Regions from separate parts of the Xanthomonas theicola genome, predicted to be linked through region 2. Evidence: predicted binding sites of a transcription regulator. Region 2 holds the regulator's gene; the other holds the start of a gene.

Region 1 (4,107 bases), 1.4 Mb from region 2:
CGCCGAGAGCCAGCGACGCACGGGCGAGGAAACGACGGCGACTGTGTTGGACCACGGGAGAGGGCCGGCGACGAGCATGCGCTCATGGGCCGTCCAGCGTAGGCGCGGCGGATGAAGCGGATTTGACAGGCCGGCCAGGGCCGGGAACGCCGCCCGCACGATGCCGCCCCGCCGCGCGCGCTTGCCTGCCGCATCATCGCCATGCATGGCGATATGCAAGCGGGCGCGGCGGCATGGATGCGGGCGCAGCGCGCCCCGCCGGCCCTGGGCCGGACGGTTCAGCGTGCTCCGGGTAACATCACGCCACGATCGCCGACGCTGGCTTGGAGGCGGAACGCCGCGAATTGCCGGCGACGCTTTTCGCCAGCGCGGTCGCCTGGTCCTCCAGCGCGCGGGCCGAAGAGGCCATCGTTTCGACCAGGACGGCGTTCTGCTGCGTGACCGTGTCCATCTGCACGATGCTCTGGTTGATCTGGTCGATGCCCGCGCTCTGCTCCTGGCTGGCGGCGGCGATGCCGCCCATGATGTCGTTGACCTGCTTCACGGCAACCAGCAGTTCCTGCATCGCCTGGCCCGCCACGTTGACCTGCTGCGCGCCCTGGCCGACCTTGGCGCCGGACTCGGAGATCAGGTCGCGGATCTCTTTCGCAGCGGTCGTGCACCGCTGCGCCAGGCTTCGCACTTCGGACGCGACCACGGCGAAGCCGCGTCCCTGCTCGCCCGCGCGCGCCGCCTCCACGGCGGCATTGAGCGCAAGGATGTTGGTCTGGAACGCGATGCCATCGATGACGGTGATGATCTCTCCGATCTTGCGCGAGGACGCTTGGATGTCGGCCATGGTGCTGACCACCCCGTTGACCAGCTCGCCGCCGCGCAACGCCGTCTCGGCGGCGCCGCTCGCCAACCCGTTGGCCTGGTGCGCGCCATCGGCGTTCTTGCGCACGATGCTGGTCATTTCTTCCATGGAACTGGCGGTTTCCTCCAGCGCCGCGGCCTGCTGTTCGGTACGGCGCGCCAGATCGTCGTTGCTTCGCACAATGTTCCCCGCCGCGCTGCTGAGCGTGTTCGCCACCTCGCCAAGCTGGCGTCCCGCCTCGACATCCATCAACGCCCCCACGGCGCGCAACGGGGTGCCGTCCGCTGCGCGCTTGGTCAGGCCGCGTGCCCTGAACCAGCGATACTGCCCGCTCTTGAGTTGCAGGCGATACTCGATGTCGAAGCCGGTGCGGCCGCTACGGTCGTTCAGGTGCGCGGCGAAGGCGTTCAGCGACCGCTCCTTGTCCTCGGGATGCAGGCGTGACGCCCAGCTGTCCAGGACATTGGGAAAATCCTGCTCGGACTCGAAGCCCAGCAAGTCCCGGAACTGCTGCGACCACCAGAACTCGTTGTTCGGATTGATCGGGTCGCCTGCGATCACGCTCATGTCCCAGAGCCCGTCGCTGAGCATCTGCGAGCCGAGCTCGAAGCGGATCAGCGTGACGTCCAGGAAATGCTCGCGCGCGCGGCGCTCGGCGATGTCGGTGAGGGAACCGGCGACCCGCAGCGGCGCCCCGTGCGCGTCGCGCTCGGTGGTGCCGAAGGCGCGGAACCACCGATATTCGCCGGATTTCAAGCGAAGCCGGTTTTCGACGTCGTACGGCGTGTTGCCGCTTCGGTCGTTGAGATGGGCCGCGAACGCATCCAGCGTCCGCTGCTTGTCTTCCGGATGCAGGCAGGCGACCCAACTGTCGAGCACGTCGGGAAAGTCCTGCACCGAGGAAAAGCCGAGCAATCGCCGCATCTGCGGGGACCACCACACCGGATTGTCGGGATGGCCGGGGTCACCGGCAACGACGCCGATGTCCCACAAGCCATCCGTGGTGCCGTTCGCCACCAACTCGAAACGGCCCTCCAGGTGTTCGAGCGCCAGCGTGGCCTGCTCAGCCTGCGCCTTGGCCAGATCGCGCTCGCGCTGCGCGCTGTACACACGCTCGGCCAACTGTTTCGCAAGCGCGGCCTGGGCCGTCGCAGGCCACGCCGCCGCAGCGCCCTGCAACGTGGCATTCACAGCCTTGGCCAGCGCTTCCACTTTGATGACTACGGGTGAACCACATGGGCGTCTCTGAAGTTGGGTCGATCCGCACTTTAGCGGCTTGGTGGACAACTTCTTTAGCGGCTCCCGCACCGGGCGACATGCTTCGGCCGGGCGCACGGCACCCTGCACGGGGCCGCTGCGATCGCCGATCGCCAGGCCATGCGTCCTCCACCTCGGTCCAGTCCTGGCTGCACCACGGCCGGAGCTTGCCGCCGCGCCCGCACCCAACGGGACCGGGGAACTGGCCTGCACCTCCGTCATGGCGCTCACAGACCGCAAGGCATCGGGGCTGCCGCCTGCCTGGCGACCGCTCGCCGCGTCGCCCGAGTGTCCCGCGCCGGGACGCCGCCTCGCTGCAACTCAAGCCGGGGAACCGCGCATCCTTCCCACGGGCTGCGCCCAGCCGACGCTTCTCTTGGCGACGGCCGCCTCGCGCGAGCTCATCCAGGATAGGCGGGGAACTTCTCATCCGGATGCTTCGATTTCCAGTTCTTGTAGGCTGCCGTGCCTTCCCAGGCCGCGAACGCACGCGGCGTGCGCCCACGTCCGGACCAGGTGTCCTGGGTGTGCGGAAGCCAGTATTTCGGCGCGACCTCTTTTTTCACGGACGCCGCTTTCTTCGACTTGACGGTTGCGGCGCCGGCCAGCGTCGCGACCTCGGACCGTTGCTTGGCACTGAAGTATTCAGCATATTGCCCGAGCAGGCGCACGACCTCGGCGAATGCGCCATCCGCCTGGCCTTGGCGCAATTGCGCTTCCTGTGCTTCCAGATTGCGAAGTTCTTCTTCCAGCTTGGCCTTGGCGGAAGCGATGGATTCGAGAGATTTCTTGTTCACATGTTCCCCTTGTTCAGAAATGGCTTTTGCGACACGGCATGCGCTGGCGATCGACTGCGAACGCACAGACACCTTGGATGTTACATGGACGCGGCATGCCAATTGCTGACTTCCGGGACAGGCCTGCGGCGGCGGCGCGCCGCCCCGGCAGTCGACACCGCCGCCACACCGCAGTCGATGCATCAATCGCAGGTCGTGAGCCAGACAGCGCCCTGACTCCCCCTACGTCCGGCGGGAGCCAAGCGCAGCACCGTGCCCGGCACGCCGTAAACGGCGGCGCGCCTGCCTCCCTCATCGATCAGCCAGGAACGCGGCGAGAAGGCCAGTGAGCGCCTCGGGCCGCTCTTCCGGGATGAAGTGCCCGCTGTCCACCATGATCTGGCCACGCACATCGTCGGCCACCGCGCGCAGCGGCCCCGCCATCAACTCCAGGCACCGCCTGCCGGTTGCGGAAAATCTGCTCCAGCAGCACTTCACCGCGCAGCGTCCCCACCGGGCATGGGCCATCGACATCCCCTACATCCACACCGACGAGGGTGACTTTATCTGGCGATGGTCCTGGACCTGTACTCGCGCAAGGTTGTCGGCTGGGCCATGAGCGATCGCATGACGGCAGTGTTGGTCTGCGATGCGCTCATGATGGCGCTGTTTCGTCGTAGTTTTCCCAAGGGCGTGATCGTACACAGCGACCGCGGCATGCCGTACTGCGCCAAGGATCACCGCACCATCCTGGAGCAACACGGGTTGGTGGCGAGCATGCGTGCAAAAGGCAACTGCTATGGCAATGCAGCGATGGAAAGCTGGAATCACAGCCTCAAAGTGGAGGCCATCCACGGCGAGCGATGCTCAACGCGTGTACAGGCCAAGGCGCAGGTGTTCGACTACGTTGAGATCTACTACAAGCGCAGCCGACTGCATTCCACGCTGGGCTATCTCAGCTCCGAGCAGTTTGAGGCACAAAATCTAGCTTAAGCGGGTGTCCGTTGTTCGGGGGCAGGATCAGACTCTATCAACCCCTGCAAAACGGATCTGGCCATGAAAAGTGGATAGCGCTTAGAGTCCATATAATCATCCGGGATGCGACACCTTGAACCGCCCCGACTTTCGCGGAGGCTATTTTGTTTAAGTTAAGCCGGCATCAAGGCAGTGCTCATGAATTGGCTGTAGTAGTTTGCCTCAGCTTCTGCCAGAGGGATA
Region 2 (4,107 bases):
TGCTGCGCGGCGTCGAAGTGCCGCGCCTGCAGCGTGGCCTGGCCGGCGCGGGCCTGGCCGAGGGTGTCTTCGGCGGCGTGGCACAGCTCGACCATGGCGTTGATCGCCAGGAAGCCGGCGCCGCCCTTGAGCGTGTGGAAACCACGGAACACGGCGTTGAGTTGCGCGCTGTCTTCCGGCGCCTGCTCCAGCGACACCAGTTGCTCGCCGAGCCGGTCCAGGATTTCCTGGGCCTCGATGATGAAATCGGCGGCGATGTCGTCGGGCACGGCGCTCATGACTAGGACCTGCCCACGCGATTGCAATAGGCCGCGTTGTCGTGTCCGGCCCCCAGGTGGTTGTGCACGGCGCAGCGACAGGCTGGCCGCCTGTTCAAGCCGCGCGCAGCCGCCTGGGGGCCGGACACGGCAACCCGAAGGGCCGCGCTTTGGTGCGCGCGGTGCTGCGTCATCATTCGGTCGTTTATCGGCATAAATTCCCTCATTCTTCCTTGCCCCGCCCGCACCAAAGCGCGGCGTGGCCTATTCCAATCGCGTAGGCAGGTCCTACAACCCCAGTCCGGACAGCAGGTCGTCGGCGTCGTTCTGCGACACGCCGTGACGGTCCAGGCCGGCCAGCGCCGGGCCGGCCAGGCCGCCGTCGGCCTTCTTGTTGTCGTCCTTCGGCGGCAATCCCAGCGCGCCGAAACCCTCGTGCACGCGACGCACGATCGCCGCGACGCGGCGGATGATCTGCCCGGTCAGGTCCTGGAAGCTCTGCGCCAGGGCCATCTCGGTGAGGTTGTGGCGGATCTTGTCGAGGATCTCGCCCTGCTCGCCGCTCAGTCCGCCGGCGCGCAGCTGTTCGGCCAGCGCGCGGCATTCCTCGGCCAGGTCCAGGGTGCGATGGCTGGCCTGTTCGGTCATCGCCACCACGTGGTCCAGGCGCGAGCAGGCATCGTCCAGCTCGCCGGCCTCGGTGGGGACGGTGGGCAGCTCGCCGAGCGCCTGGCCCAGGTCGCGCGCCAGCCGGCTCAGGCCCTGCATCATCGGCCGCGTGCGCCAGGCGGCGAGCGTGTCGATTTCCTTGCGCCAGCCGGCTTCGTCCCCGCGTTCCAGTGCGTCCAGCGCACCTTGCAGGCGTTCGATCAGGGCCCTACGTTCGGCGGTCGCTTTCATCAGGCGGTCGCTCCCAGGCGTTCGAAGATCTTGCCGAGCTTCTCCTGCAGGGTCTGCGCGGTGAACGGCTTGATGATGTAGCCGTTCACGCCGGACTGCGCGGCCTCGATGATCTGCTCGCGCTTGGCCTCGGCGGTCACCATCAGCACCGGCAGGTGCTTGAGCTTGTCGTCGGCGCGGATGTTGCGCAGCAGGTCGATGCCGGTCATGCCGGGCATGTTCCAGTCGGTGACCACGAACTCGAACGGCGCCGAACGCAGTGCCGCCAGCGCACTGTTGCCGTCCTCGGCCTCTGCAGTGTTGGTGAAGCCCAGATCGCCGAGCAGATTCTTGACGATGCGCCGCATCGTCGAGAAATCGTCCACGATCAAAATCCGCATGTTCTTGTTCACCGCTAACTCCCTTGGGTCTTATTCTTCGTCTTCCAGGCCGGCGTCGGCCGCTTCGAACGCTTTCAGGCGCCCGCGCAACCGTACCGTGGCCTGGCCGTGGATCTGGCACACGCGCGACTCGCTGACGCCGAGCACCGCGCCGATTTCCTTCAGGTTCAATTCCTGTTCGTAGTACAGCGACAGCACCAACTGCTCGCGTTCGGGCAACTGCGCGATCGCCTTGCCCAGTTCGCGGCCGAATTCGCTGCGCTCCAGCATCTGCTGCGGGTTGGGGCCGCCCTTGGCGATGCTGTCCAGCTCGCCGTGGTCCTCGATGCGCGACTCCAGGCTCAGCACCTGGCCGCGCGCGGCATCTTCCATCAACCGCAGGTATTCGGGAAGCGGCATGTCCATCGCCGCGGCCACTTCGTTGGCGGCGGCGGCGCGGCCGGTGCTCTGCTCGATCTTGCGGATCGCCGAGGCGGCGTCGCGGGCGCGGCGGTGCACCGAGCGCGGCACCCAGTCGCCGCGGCGGATCTCGTCGATCATCGAGCCGCGGATGCGGATCGAGGCGTAGGTCTCGAACGAGGCGCCCTGGTCGGCGTCGTAGCTGCGCGAGGCCTCGATCAGACCGATCATGCCGGCCTGGATCAGGTCGTCGATCTCCACGCTGGCCGGCAGCCGCGCCGCCAGGTGGTGGGCGATGCGCCGCACCAGGTCCGAATGCTGGGCGATGTAGTCGTTGGCGCTGTTGCGCTGTACGGCGCGGTACTGGGCGGCGGCGTTCATGCGGCGACCCCTTGCTGGATGATCCGTTCGACGAAGAACTCGACGTTGCCGCGCGCCGCCGTCGGCGCCTGCCAGCGCGAGGTGCGCCGCGCGATTTCGGCGATCGCCTGCGCCGACGGGCTGGACGGGTAGGCCTTGACCACCGGCTGCTGGCGCTGCACCGCCAGGCGCAGCCAGTCGTCCTGCGGCACGCAGCCCAGGTAGTTCAACGACACGTCGCCGAGGAACTTCTCGCACACCCGGCTCAGCTTGTCGTACAGCAGGCGGCCCTCGTTGAGGTCGCGGACCATGTTGGCGACGATCTGCACCCGGTCCACGCCGCGCTCGCGCGAGAGCACCTTGATGAGGGCGTAGGCGTCGGTGATCGAGGCCGGCTCGTCGCACACTACCACCACCGCGTCCTGCGCGGCCTGGCAGAAGGTCAGCACGCTGTCGGTGATGCCGGCGGCGGTGTCGATGACCATGATGTCCAGTTCGCGCTGCAGCTCGGAGAACACGTTGACCAGGCCGACGTGCTGGGCCGGCGGCAGCTCGGCCATGTGCCGGCGGCCGGAGGCGGCGGGCACCACCATCAGGCCGTTGGGCATGTCCACCAGCACCTCTTCCAGGGTGCAGCGCCCGGCGACCAGGTCGGCCAGGGTGAACTTGGGGGTCAGCCCGAGCAGCACGTCGACGTTGGCCAGGCCGAGGTCGGCGTCCAGCAGCAGGGTGCGCTTGCCCATGTCGGCCAGCGCCATCGACAGGTTGACCGAGATGTTGGTCTTGCCGACGCCGCCCTTGCCGCCGGTCACGGCGATCGTGCGCACCGGGCCCAGCGGTTCGCTGCGCGTCGCCGACAGGGGGAAGGCATTGGTGAGATTGACGTAATCACGCGACGGCATGGGTCTGCTCCGGAGTACAGGGCTTATCGGCAGCGCGCCGCAAATCTTCAAGGCGCAATACCAGGCTGGCGGCGTTGGCACGGTGCAGGTCGTCCGGCACGCGCTGACCATCGGTCACCCAGGTGAGGGGAAGCCGGTGGTCCGCGACCACCGACAGGGCACTGCCAAACCGCCCGGTTTCGTCCAGCTTGGTCAAGATCGCCCCCTGCGGATCGGCGCCGGCGAACCGGCGCACCACCTCGTCCAGGTCGGAGAAATGCGCGTTGGCAGGCAGTACTAGCAAGGACCGGACCACTCGCGAGGCGCGCAGCCAGTGCAGCTGTGCGGCCAGGGCGCGGTCGCGCTGGCCCATGCCGGCGGTGTCGATCAGCACCAGCGTGTAGTCGCGCAGGCGCTCCAGCAGCTGCTGCAGCGCCGTGTCGCTGTCGGCCTCGTGCACGGCGATGCCGAGCTGGCGGCCGTAGCTGTGCAGCTGTTCGCGGCCGCCGACGCGGATGGTGTCGGTGGTGACCAGGGCCACGTCGCGGGCGGCGTGGCCCTGCAGGAAGCGCGAGGCCAGCTTGGCGATGGTGGTGGTCTTGCCGGCGCCGGTGGGGCCGATCAGGGCGATCACGCCGCCTTCCTCGATCGGGTCCAGCGGCGCGATCGGCAGGCGCTTGGACAGCAACCCCAGCATCAGCCCGCGGCCGCGGTGCAGTTCCAGGTCGGCCGGGATCTGCATGACCACCTCGCGGGTGATGCCGCTGTCGAAGCCGTAGTCGTCCATCAGTTCCAGCGCCTGGGCGCGCACCGGCGAGCCGCGCAGGCGTTCGTCGGTGAGCCGGTTCATCTCGCGCTCGATCATCTGCCGCATCAGCGCCAGTTCGTCGCGCAGCTGAGTCAATTGTTCGTCGTTCTGCATCGCGGGGA

The links. The regulator FliA, encoded in region 2, starts transcription of late flagellar genes. The targets are predictions, from matches to a motif close to TAAAGTTTNNCNNNCNNNGGCCGATAA.
Region 1: G4Q83_RS21045 (methyl-accepting chemotaxis protein) is a predicted target of FliA. The motif match lies at 2,125-2,151, and genes of this name have one in related genera.

Annotation. Positions count from the first base shown of each region.
Region 1 covers NZ_CP049017.1:4,501,677-4,505,783, reverse strand. The annotation lists gene G4Q83_RS21050 (phosphocholine-specific phospholipase C) at 1-55, opposite strand, end outside; gene G4Q83_RS21045 (methyl-accepting chemotaxis protein) at 299-2,068, opposite strand; gene G4Q83_RS21040 (H-NS histone family protein) at 2,515-2,910, opposite strand; gene G4Q83_RS21035 (hypothetical protein) at 3,202-3,423, opposite strand; gene G4Q83_RS21030 (IS3 family transposase) at 3,463-3,882, shown strand; one part of gene G4Q83_RS21025 (IS3 family transposase) at 4,038-4,107, opposite strand, start outside.
Region 2 covers NZ_CP049017.1:1,107,476-1,111,582, forward strand. The annotation lists gene G4Q83_RS04915 (chemotaxis protein CheA) at 1-278, opposite strand, end outside; gene G4Q83_RS04920 (protein phosphatase CheZ) at 546-1,157, opposite strand; gene cheY (chemotaxis response regulator CheY) at 1,157-1,549, opposite strand; gene G4Q83_RS04930 (RNA polymerase sigma factor FliA) at 1,568-2,317, opposite strand; gene G4Q83_RS04935 (MinD/ParA family ATP-binding protein) at 2,314-3,198, opposite strand; gene flhF (flagellar biosynthesis GTPase FlhF) at 3,185-4,107, opposite strand, start outside.